Regions from separate parts of the Cupriavidus sp. 30B13 genome, predicted to be linked through region 2. Evidence: predicted binding sites of a transcription regulator. Region 2 holds the regulator's gene; the other holds the start of a gene.

Region 1 (4,360 bases), 1.2 Mb from region 2:
CCGCCTGCGCGTGCGGCCGGGCGAGAAGGTCCCGGTCGACGGCGTGGTGACCGAGGGGACCAGTTCGCTCGACGAGTCGATGATCACCGGGGAGCCGATCCCCGTGACCAAGCGCGTCGGGGACCATGTGATCGGGGCCACCATGAACGCGTCCGGCAGCCTGGTCATCGAGTCCGAGAAGGTCGGTTCCCGGACGGTGCTGTCCCAGATCGTGCAGATGGTCGCCCAGGCGCAGCGCTCGAAGGCGCCGATGCAGCGGATGGCGGACAAGGTGGCCGGCGTGTTCGTGCTCGCGGTCATCGCCGTCGCCCTGCTCACGCTGCTGGCGTGGGGGCTGTTCGGCCCGCAGCCGAGCTGGGGGTATGGCCTCATCAATGCCGTCGCGGTCCTCATCATCGCCTGCCCGTGCGCGCTCGGGCTGGCGACCCCCATGTCCATCATGGTCGCGAGCGGCAAGGGCGCGTCCACGGGCGTGCTGTTCCGCGATGCCTCGGCCATCGAGAACCTGCGCAAGGTCGATACGCTGATCGTGGACAAGACCGGGACGCTCACCGAAGGCCGGCCGACCTTCGAGCGCAGCATCGGCGCCAACGGATTTTCGGACCAGGAAGTGCTGCGCCTGGCGGCCAGCCTCGACCAGGGCAGCGAGCATCCGCTGGCGGCCGCCATCGTCGCGGCGGCCCGCGCGCAGGATCTGCGGCTGGCCACGCCGGCGGATTTCGAATCGGGTTCCGGCATCGGCGTGCGCGGCACCGTGGAAGGCAGGAAACTCGCCCTCGGCAACACCGCGCTGATGGAAACCGAAGCCGTTCCCACCGCCGCCCTCGGCGAGGCCGGCGACGGCCTGCGCGCGCAAGGCGCGAGCGTCATGTATCTCGCCGTCGACGGCACGCTCGCAGGCCTGCTGGCGGTGTCGGACCCGGTCAAGGCGACCACGCCCGAAGCGCTGCGCAGCCTGAAGGCGCAAGGCATCCGCGTGGTGATGGCCACCGGCGACGGCGTGGCCACGGCCCGGGCCGTGGCGGCCAGGCTGGGCATCGACGAATACCACGGCGAGGTCAAGCCGGCGGACAAGCTGGCGCTGGTCGCGCGGTTCCAGCAGGAAGGCCGCGTGGTGGCCATGGCCGGGGACGGCATCAACGACGCCCCGGCGCTGGCCCGGGCCGACGTCGGCATTGCCATGGGCACCGGCACGGACGTGGCGATGAACAGCGCCCAGGTCACGCTGGTGAAAGGCGACCTGCGCGGCATCGCCCGCGCCAGGAAGCTGTCCGAAGCGACGATCCGCAACATGAAGCAGAACCTCGGCTTTGCCTTCGTGTACAACGCGCTGGGCGTGCCGCTGGCGGCCGGCGCCCTGTACGGCGCGACCGGACTGCTGCTGTCGCCGATGTTCGCGGCGCTGGCCATGAGCCTGAGCTCGGTGTCGGTGGTCTCCAACGCCCTGCGCCTGCGGCGCACGGCGGTGTGAGGGAACGCAGCGGCGGCGGCATCGCGCGGCCTCTCAGAACAGCGATTGCTGCGCGGATGGCTTCGGCGGGACGCGGAACAGGTCGGCCCGCAGCGGCCGCCGCTGCTGGTTGAGTCCGAAGCGGCGGCAGGCCTGCTCGAAGCGCTTGCCGACCAGCTCGGCGAAGATGCCGGTGCCGCGCATGCGCTGGCCGAACTCCGAGTGATTGTGCTTGCCGTCGCGGATCTGCTCGATCAGGCTCATGACATGGCGGCGCCGCCCCGGGTAATGCTGCTCCAGCCATTCCACGAAGATGTCGCGCACCTCCAGCGGCAGGCGCAGCATGACGTAGCCGGCCGATCCGGCGCCGGCCTCGGCGGCCGCCTCCAGCACGCGCTCGATGTCGAAGTCCGTCAGCGCCGGAATGACGGGCGCCACCATGACACCGGTGGGAATGCCCTGCCCGGCGAGGCGCCGCACCCCCTCCATGCGTTTGGCCGGCGTATTGGCGCGCGGCTCGAGCCGCCGGGCAATATCCGCGTCGAGCGTGGTGATCGAGATATAGACCCGGGCCAGATCCTTCGCCGCCATGCGGGCGAGGATGTCGGCGTCGCGCGTGACCAGCGACGACTTGGTGGTGATGGCCACCGGGTGGTTGAATTCCTCGAGCACCTCGAGGATGGCGCGCGTGAGCCCGTGCTCCCGTTCGATCGGCTGGTAAGGATCGGTATTGGTGCCGAGCGCGATCACCGAGGGCACGTAGCTCTTGCGCCCCAGCTCGCGCCGCAGCAGCTCGGCCGCATTCGGCTTGGCGAACAGCTGCGTCTCGAAGTCCAGCCCGGGCGACAGCCCCAGGTAGGCGTGCGTCGGGCGCGCGAAGCAGTACGAGCAGCCATGCTCGCAGCCGCGGTAGACGTTGATCGACTGGTCGAACGGGATGTCGGGCGACTGGTTCCGCGTGATGATGGATTTCGCTTCTTCGAGGACCACGATGGTCTTCGGCTGGGGCGGCTCTCCATGGGCTTCCAGGACTGCCGCGAGACCATCGTCGTCGGGCTCGCGCGACCAGCCGTCGAAGCGGGATTCGACGTTCGAAAGCGCCCCGCGGCCGCGCCGGAAACTGGTCTTGAGTGACGCCATGACAACTCCTGCTGGGCATTACGATGTACTGTATGAATATACAGTATCAAGGTATGGCTTGCAGGTTTTCCGGGGCGTGCCGGCGCGCGTGAGACGCCCCGCGGCGGTGGGTCCCGCCCTCAGGCCGGCGGCGCCTTTTCGTCGACCGCGATCGCGAGCGTCTCCTTGATCTCTTCCATCACCACGTAGCTCTTGGACTGCGCGGCGCCGGGCAACTGCAGCAGGATGTCGCCGAGCAGGCGCCGGTATTCGCCGATCTCGCGGATGCGCGCCTTGATCAGGTAATCGAAGTCGCCCGACACCAGGTGGCACTCCAGCACTTCGGGAATGCGCGACACTTCGCGGCGGAACTGCTCGAACATGTTGCCGGACTTGTTGCCCAGCGAGATTTCCACGAATACCAGCAGGCCGCTGCCCAGCAGCGCGGGATTGAGCCGCGCGTAGTAGCCCATGATCACGCCGTCGCGCTCCATGCGCTTGACCCGCTCGATGCAGGGCGTGATGGTCAGCCCCACCGCTTCGGCCAGCTCTTTCATCGACATGCGCCCGTCGGCCTGGAGCAGCGCCAGGATCCTGCGGTCCAGCCGGTCCAGGCTGCGCACGGGTTGCCGGCTCGTTCTCATGAGTAGTTCCTGTTTCCCTGAAAATTACGACAACTATGACTGCACATATTTAAATATTATAGAGTTAATTACTTTATCCACCTTGATTTCTGGTTCAGGCCCCCGACTATGCGCGTTCTCGTACTTGGCAGCGGTGTGATTGGCGTGACAAGCGCCTGGTATCTGGCCCGTGCCGGCCATGAAGTCACGGTGATCGACCGCGAGGCCGCGCCCGCGCTCGGCACCAGTTTCGCCAACGCCGGCCAGATCTCGCCCGGTTATGCGTCGCCGTGGGCCGCGCCCGGCGTGCCGCTCAAGGCCATCAAGTGGATGTTCCAGGAGCACGCTCCGCTCACGGTGCGCCCGGACGGCACGCTGTTCCAGCTGCAATGGATGTGGCAGATGCTGATGAACTGCTCGGCCGAGCGCTACGCCGTCAACAAGGAACGCATGGTGCGGCTGGCCGAATACAGCCGCGACTGCATCCGCGCGCTGCGCGCCGATACCGGCATCGCGTACGAAGGCCGCCAGCAAGGCACGCTGCAGGTTTTCCGCACGCCGGAGCAGCTCGACGGCGCGGCCAAGGACATCGCCGTGCTCGAGCAGGCCGGCGTGCCCTACCAGTTGCTGTCGCGCGAAGACCTCGCCGCGAGCGAACCGGCCCTGGCCGCGGTCAGCCACAAGCTGAGCGGCGGCCTGCGGCTGCCCAACGACGAAACCGGCGACTGCCAGTTGTTCACCACCCAGCTCGCGGCGATGGCCGAAGGCCTGGGCGTGAAGTTCCACTACAACCGCTCCATCGACGGACTGCTGACCAAGGGCGACGCGGTTACCGGCGCGATGGTCGGCGGCCAGCCGGTGACGGCCGACCTGGTGGTGGTGGCGCTGGGAAGCTGGTCGACCCCGTTCGTGAAGAACTTCCTGCCGGGCATCTCGAACCTGCCGGTCTACCCGCTCAAGGGCTTCTCCATCACCGTGCCGATGACCGACGCGGCGCGCAGCCCGGTGTCGACCGTGCTCGACGAGACCTACAAGGTCGCCATCACGCGCTTCGACGACCGCATCCGCGTGGGCGGCATGGCCCAGATCGTCGGCTACGACCGTTCGCTGGACCCGTCCAAGCGCCGCACGCTGGAGCACGTGATGAACGACCTGTTCCCGGGGGCCG
Region 2 (4,360 bases):
CGTAGTGAGCCTTGGCCAGCTTCTGGATCATGTAGGCCATCTGACGGCGGCCCCAGTCTTCCACGCGATGGATCTGGCCTTCCTGCGAGGTGACCAGCGTCTTGTAACGCTCGATCATGGCCGGGACCTGTTCGCTCTGGTCCGGATGGACGATAAATACGATTTCGTAATGACGCATTGACGCTCCTTTTGGATAAGCCACCCGGGCGCCATGTCCGGTGTAGCAAGGTTGGATAGCCTTAAATTATAGCGCGCTTTCAACGCACAGGGCAAGCTGCTTCAGTTATTGGCGAAGGTGGCCTGCAGCGCCGCCGGATCCGCAGCCAGCCCGGGCGCGGCAGCCAGCGCCAGCAGCAGCAGCACGCGCGCCTTATACGGATTCAGGTCGCCGGCCGACACGAACATGCCGGCCGCAGGCCGCGGAGGGGCCGGTATCGCCACATGCCCCGCCCCGGTACGCGAACTGCGCACGACCGCCACGCCGCCCGCGGCTGCCTCGGCCAGCGCCTCCGCCAGCGACTGGTGGATCGAGCCATTGCCGGCGGCCGCCACCACGAGGCCGTCCACGCCGGCCGCGGCCAGCGCGTCGACCATTACCCGCCCTGGCTGCGCGTAGCTGGCGACGATTTCCACCTGGGGCCATGCCCGTGGCACCGGCATCGGCACGGCGGGCAGCCGCATCGGGGCACGGGTGAAACAGACGAAATCGTCCTGCACATAACCGATGGGGCCGCCCAGCGGCGAAGCAAAGGCGTTCACCGCCGCCGCATGGGCTTTCACGGCATCGCGCGCGGCGTGGATTTCCTGGTTGATCACCACCAGCACGCCCTTCCCCGCCGATTCCGCATGGCTGGCCACGCGCACCGCATCGAGCAGGTTCAGTGGCCCGTCGGCGGACAGCGAGGTCGACGGCCGCATGGCGGCAGTCAGGACGACAGGCAGCGTGGCCGGACAAGCCAGGTGCAGCACCATCGCCGTTTCCTCCAGCGTGTCGGTGCCGTGGGTCACGACAATGCCGGCGACGTCAGGCTGCGCGGACCAGAAACGGATCCGCTCGACCAGCTTAGACCAGAGCGCGAACGACATGTCCTTGCTGTCCACCTGCGCCACCTGCTCCGCCTCGATGCGCGCCACCTCGCCCAGCGCGGGCACGGCCCCGAGCAGCGCCGTCACCGGCACGGTGGCCGCCTGGTACTTGGCGCTGCTGGCGGGATTGGACGAGGAACCGGCAATGGTACCGCCGGTGGCAAGCACAACGACGCGACGCAGTGAGGACATGGCGGGGACGTATTCGGGAAGCCTGGAATCGGAAGACGCTCGATCAGAACGATGGCGCGTGCGCGGATTGTAACCCCGCCGATACCGCCGCCCCGCAAAGCGTTCCGCCGCGCTAGCGCGTTGCGAAGCGCCTGTCCATGAGCGTGTGCCCAAAAATTCCGCTTGCACTTCACTCGATACTGTATAAAATCACAGCATACTGTTTAAACATACAGTGCCCTCTAATAACAGCGAACAACGGCGACCATGGCGACCCTGACACCGCGGCAGCAGCAGATTTTCGACCTGATTCGCAGCACCCTTCAGCACACCGGCTTTCCGCCGACGCGCGCCGAGATCGCCGCCAAGTTCGGCTTCTCTTCGCCCAATGCCGCGGAAGAACATCTTCGCGCGCTGGCCCGCAAGGGCGTGATCGAGCTCACGCCCGGCGCGTCGCGCGGCATCCGCCTCAAGGTGTCGCGCAGCGATTCCGAACTTCCCGACCAGTTCTCCCTGCCCATGGCCGGCGTCATGCAACTGACGCTGCCGCTGGTCGGACGCGTCGCGGCTGGCAGCCCGATCCTGGCCGCGGAACACATCGACCGGCAGTACCAGGTGGATGCCTCCGTCTTCGAGGTCCAGCCTGATTACCTGCTGCGCGTGCGCGGCCTGAGCATGCGCGACGCCGGCATCCTCGACGGCGACCTGCTCGCGGTCAAGCGCGCCAGCGAAGCCGCCAACGGCAAGATCGTGGTGGCCCGCCTCGGCGACGACGTCACCGTCAAACGCCTCAACCGCCGCGGCGACACGATCGAACTGATCGCGGAAAACCCCGATTTCACCAACATCATCGTCGAGCCGGACCGGGAAGAGTTCTCCCTGGAAGGCATTGCCGTCGGCCTGATCCGTACCGGCGCGTTCTGAAAGTCCCAAGCCCCAAGTGCGGCTGGAGCGGGCTCGCCCGCCTCGAGCTGCACCCGATATGCCAACCCCATCCGCCCCGCGGGTGCCGTCAACCGTTGTTGCAAATCATCAGGTGTAGCCATGCTGCCAGCCAACCGCTTCTCGTCCCGCCGCCCCGTCAAGCCCGTGCCGTTCCGCCAGTCCAAAGGCGTGCGCATCTATCAGGGCGCGCAGCGCCGCACCATGGTTGGCAGCATGGCCGCCATCTGCCGCATGCTCGAACTGGAAGACCTGCCCAAGCTTTCCGCATGAGGACGGCGCCAGGATCCTGTCTATGCGGGCCTGCGCCGGCTTCCAGATTTTTTTGAGCGAAGTACTAGCCATCCGTTATTGAAGTTTGTATAATCTTGTTTTTCGTCGATCAGCACTCAGCTGAAAGACAACGACGGTGGCTGTAGCTCAGTTGGTAGAGTCCAGGATTGTGATTCCTGTCGTCGTGGGTTCGAGTCCCATCAGCCACCCCAAGAATTCGTTCTACAAAACAGCGCCTTAGCCAAGGCGCTGTTTTTGTTTTGGGCTTCGGCTTTCCATATCGATCCGCGCCAATTCCCCCGGCGGAAATGCGCCCTTCTTCCACGTCCGTAGTCCTCCAGCGGCATTTCGCCCGCCGTCGATCCGCGTCATTGCCCCAGCCGATACTCCCAGCCGCCCTTCGCGCGGGTCGGACCGTTTGCAATTGTTGACAGCCAGACGATGCATTGCCTCTTATGCTGGTCGTGGCACCTTTCCGCTTGGTGCCCATATTCGACACTTCACGATGCCGCTGCGCCTCTCCCCAGGTCCAGCGGCATTTTTTTCGGTGACATGGGCAGATTGCCACGGTGACAGTTGTTGACAGTCAGCGCCCCTTTGCCCTGCTAGCCTTGAATCTCGCATCGTCGCCCTCCGCTGGGCACGGCGCGGCTTCCTGTCCCCGCCGGGCATCCGTGCCCGGCGGGGTTTTCTTTTTCTGTCTGGGGTTCCGGACCGCTATCCGTGCGCCGCGGCGGCATGTCGTCTACAGGGGATGGCATTATCCTGACGACACCACATCCAGGAGATTGGACATGGCCGGCTCGAGCCTGCTGCTGCTGATCGACGACATCACGTCCATCCTTGACGACGTGGCGACCATGAGCAAGGTCGCCGCCAAGAATACCGCCGGCGTACTCGGCGACGATCTCACTCTCAACGCCCAGCAAGTCAGCGATGTGAAAGCCGACCGCGAGCTGCCGGTAGTGTGGGCGGTGGCGAAGGGCTCGTTGCGGAACAAGGCAATCCTGGTGCCATCGGCACTTGCGATCAGTGCGGCGGTTCCCTGGGCGATCGTGCCTTTGCTGATGGCGGGAGGCACCTTTCTCTGCTACGAGGGATTCGAGAAGGTGACGCACAGTCTTCTGCATCGGAAGGTTTCAGATGCAGGGCCTAGCCATGGCCGGCCTCCGGCAATGGATCCGGCGGCGCTTGAAAAAACCAAGATTCGCGGCGCGGTCCGCACGGACTTCATCCTGTCCGCGGAGATTATCGTGATCTCCCTTGGCACCGTTTCCGAGGCGACGTTCGGCACGCAGGTGGCCGTGTTGTCGGTCATCGCGCTTGTCATGACCGCAGGCGTCTACGGCCTGGTGGCCGGCATCGTCAGACTGGATGACGCCGGGATTTATCTTCGCCAGCGGCAGTCGGCGGCTGCGCGCGCCACCGGCCACGCCATCCTGCGCATGGCGCCATGGTTGATGCGCGCGCTCTCGGTAGCGGGTACGGTGGCCATGTTCCTGGTCGGCGGCGGGATTCTTGTACATGGATTTCCTGGCGCGCACCAGGTGACGGAGTTCGCCCACACGTTGCTGGCAGATTTGCCAGGCCTGGGAGGAGGTATCGGGATATTTGTCCCCCTGCTCGTCAATGGCGCGGCAGGCATTGCGGCAGGCGCGCTGGTCACCGTGGTGGTGATGGCGGTCAAACGCGGGATGCGGATTTTGCGGCAATCGTCCGACTAGACGCCATAGCCGGATCAGGCGCTATCGCACGGCAAGGGGCACGCGGATCTGATTTTATCGTCGCGAGCTTATCGTCGCCGCCCAAAAGCAAAACCCCCCAGTAGGAGGTACTGGGGGGTTTCAAGGGAGAGCCTGGCGATTACCTACTTTCACACGGGTATCCG

Evidence for each region. Region 2 encodes LexA, which represses DNA repair genes until DNA is damaged. Its sites were predicted from a motif close to ACTGTATNNNNATACAGT; they were not measured.
Region 1: a site for LexA is predicted at 2,618-2,635, ahead of ACKI2N_RS05795 (PA0069 family radical SAM protein). Genes of this name have one in related genera too.

Annotation. Positions count from the first base shown of each region.
Region 1 is NZ_CP188223.1:1,241,482-1,245,841, reverse strand. Features, by position in the region: gene ACKI2N_RS05800 (copper-transporting P-type ATPase) at 1-1,471, shown strand, start outside; gene ACKI2N_RS05795 (PA0069 family radical SAM protein) at 1,505-2,590, opposite strand; gene ACKI2N_RS05790 (Lrp/AsnC ligand binding domain-containing protein) at 2,710-3,213, opposite strand; gene ACKI2N_RS05785 (D-amino acid dehydrogenase) at 3,322-4,360, shown strand, end outside.
Region 2 is NZ_CP188223.1:2,464,575-2,468,934, forward strand. Features, by position in the region: gene rpsF (30S ribosomal protein S6) at 1-178, opposite strand, end outside; gene ACKI2N_RS11285 (asparaginase) at 280-1,278, opposite strand; gene lexA (transcriptional repressor LexA) at 1,525-2,181, shown strand; gene ACKI2N_RS11295 (hypothetical protein) at 2,302-2,472, shown strand; tRNA gene ACKI2N_RS11300 (tRNA-His) at 2,609-2,684, shown strand; gene ACKI2N_RS11305 (DUF808 domain-containing protein) at 3,267-4,196, shown strand; rRNA gene rrf (5S ribosomal RNA) at 4,327-4,360, opposite strand, start outside.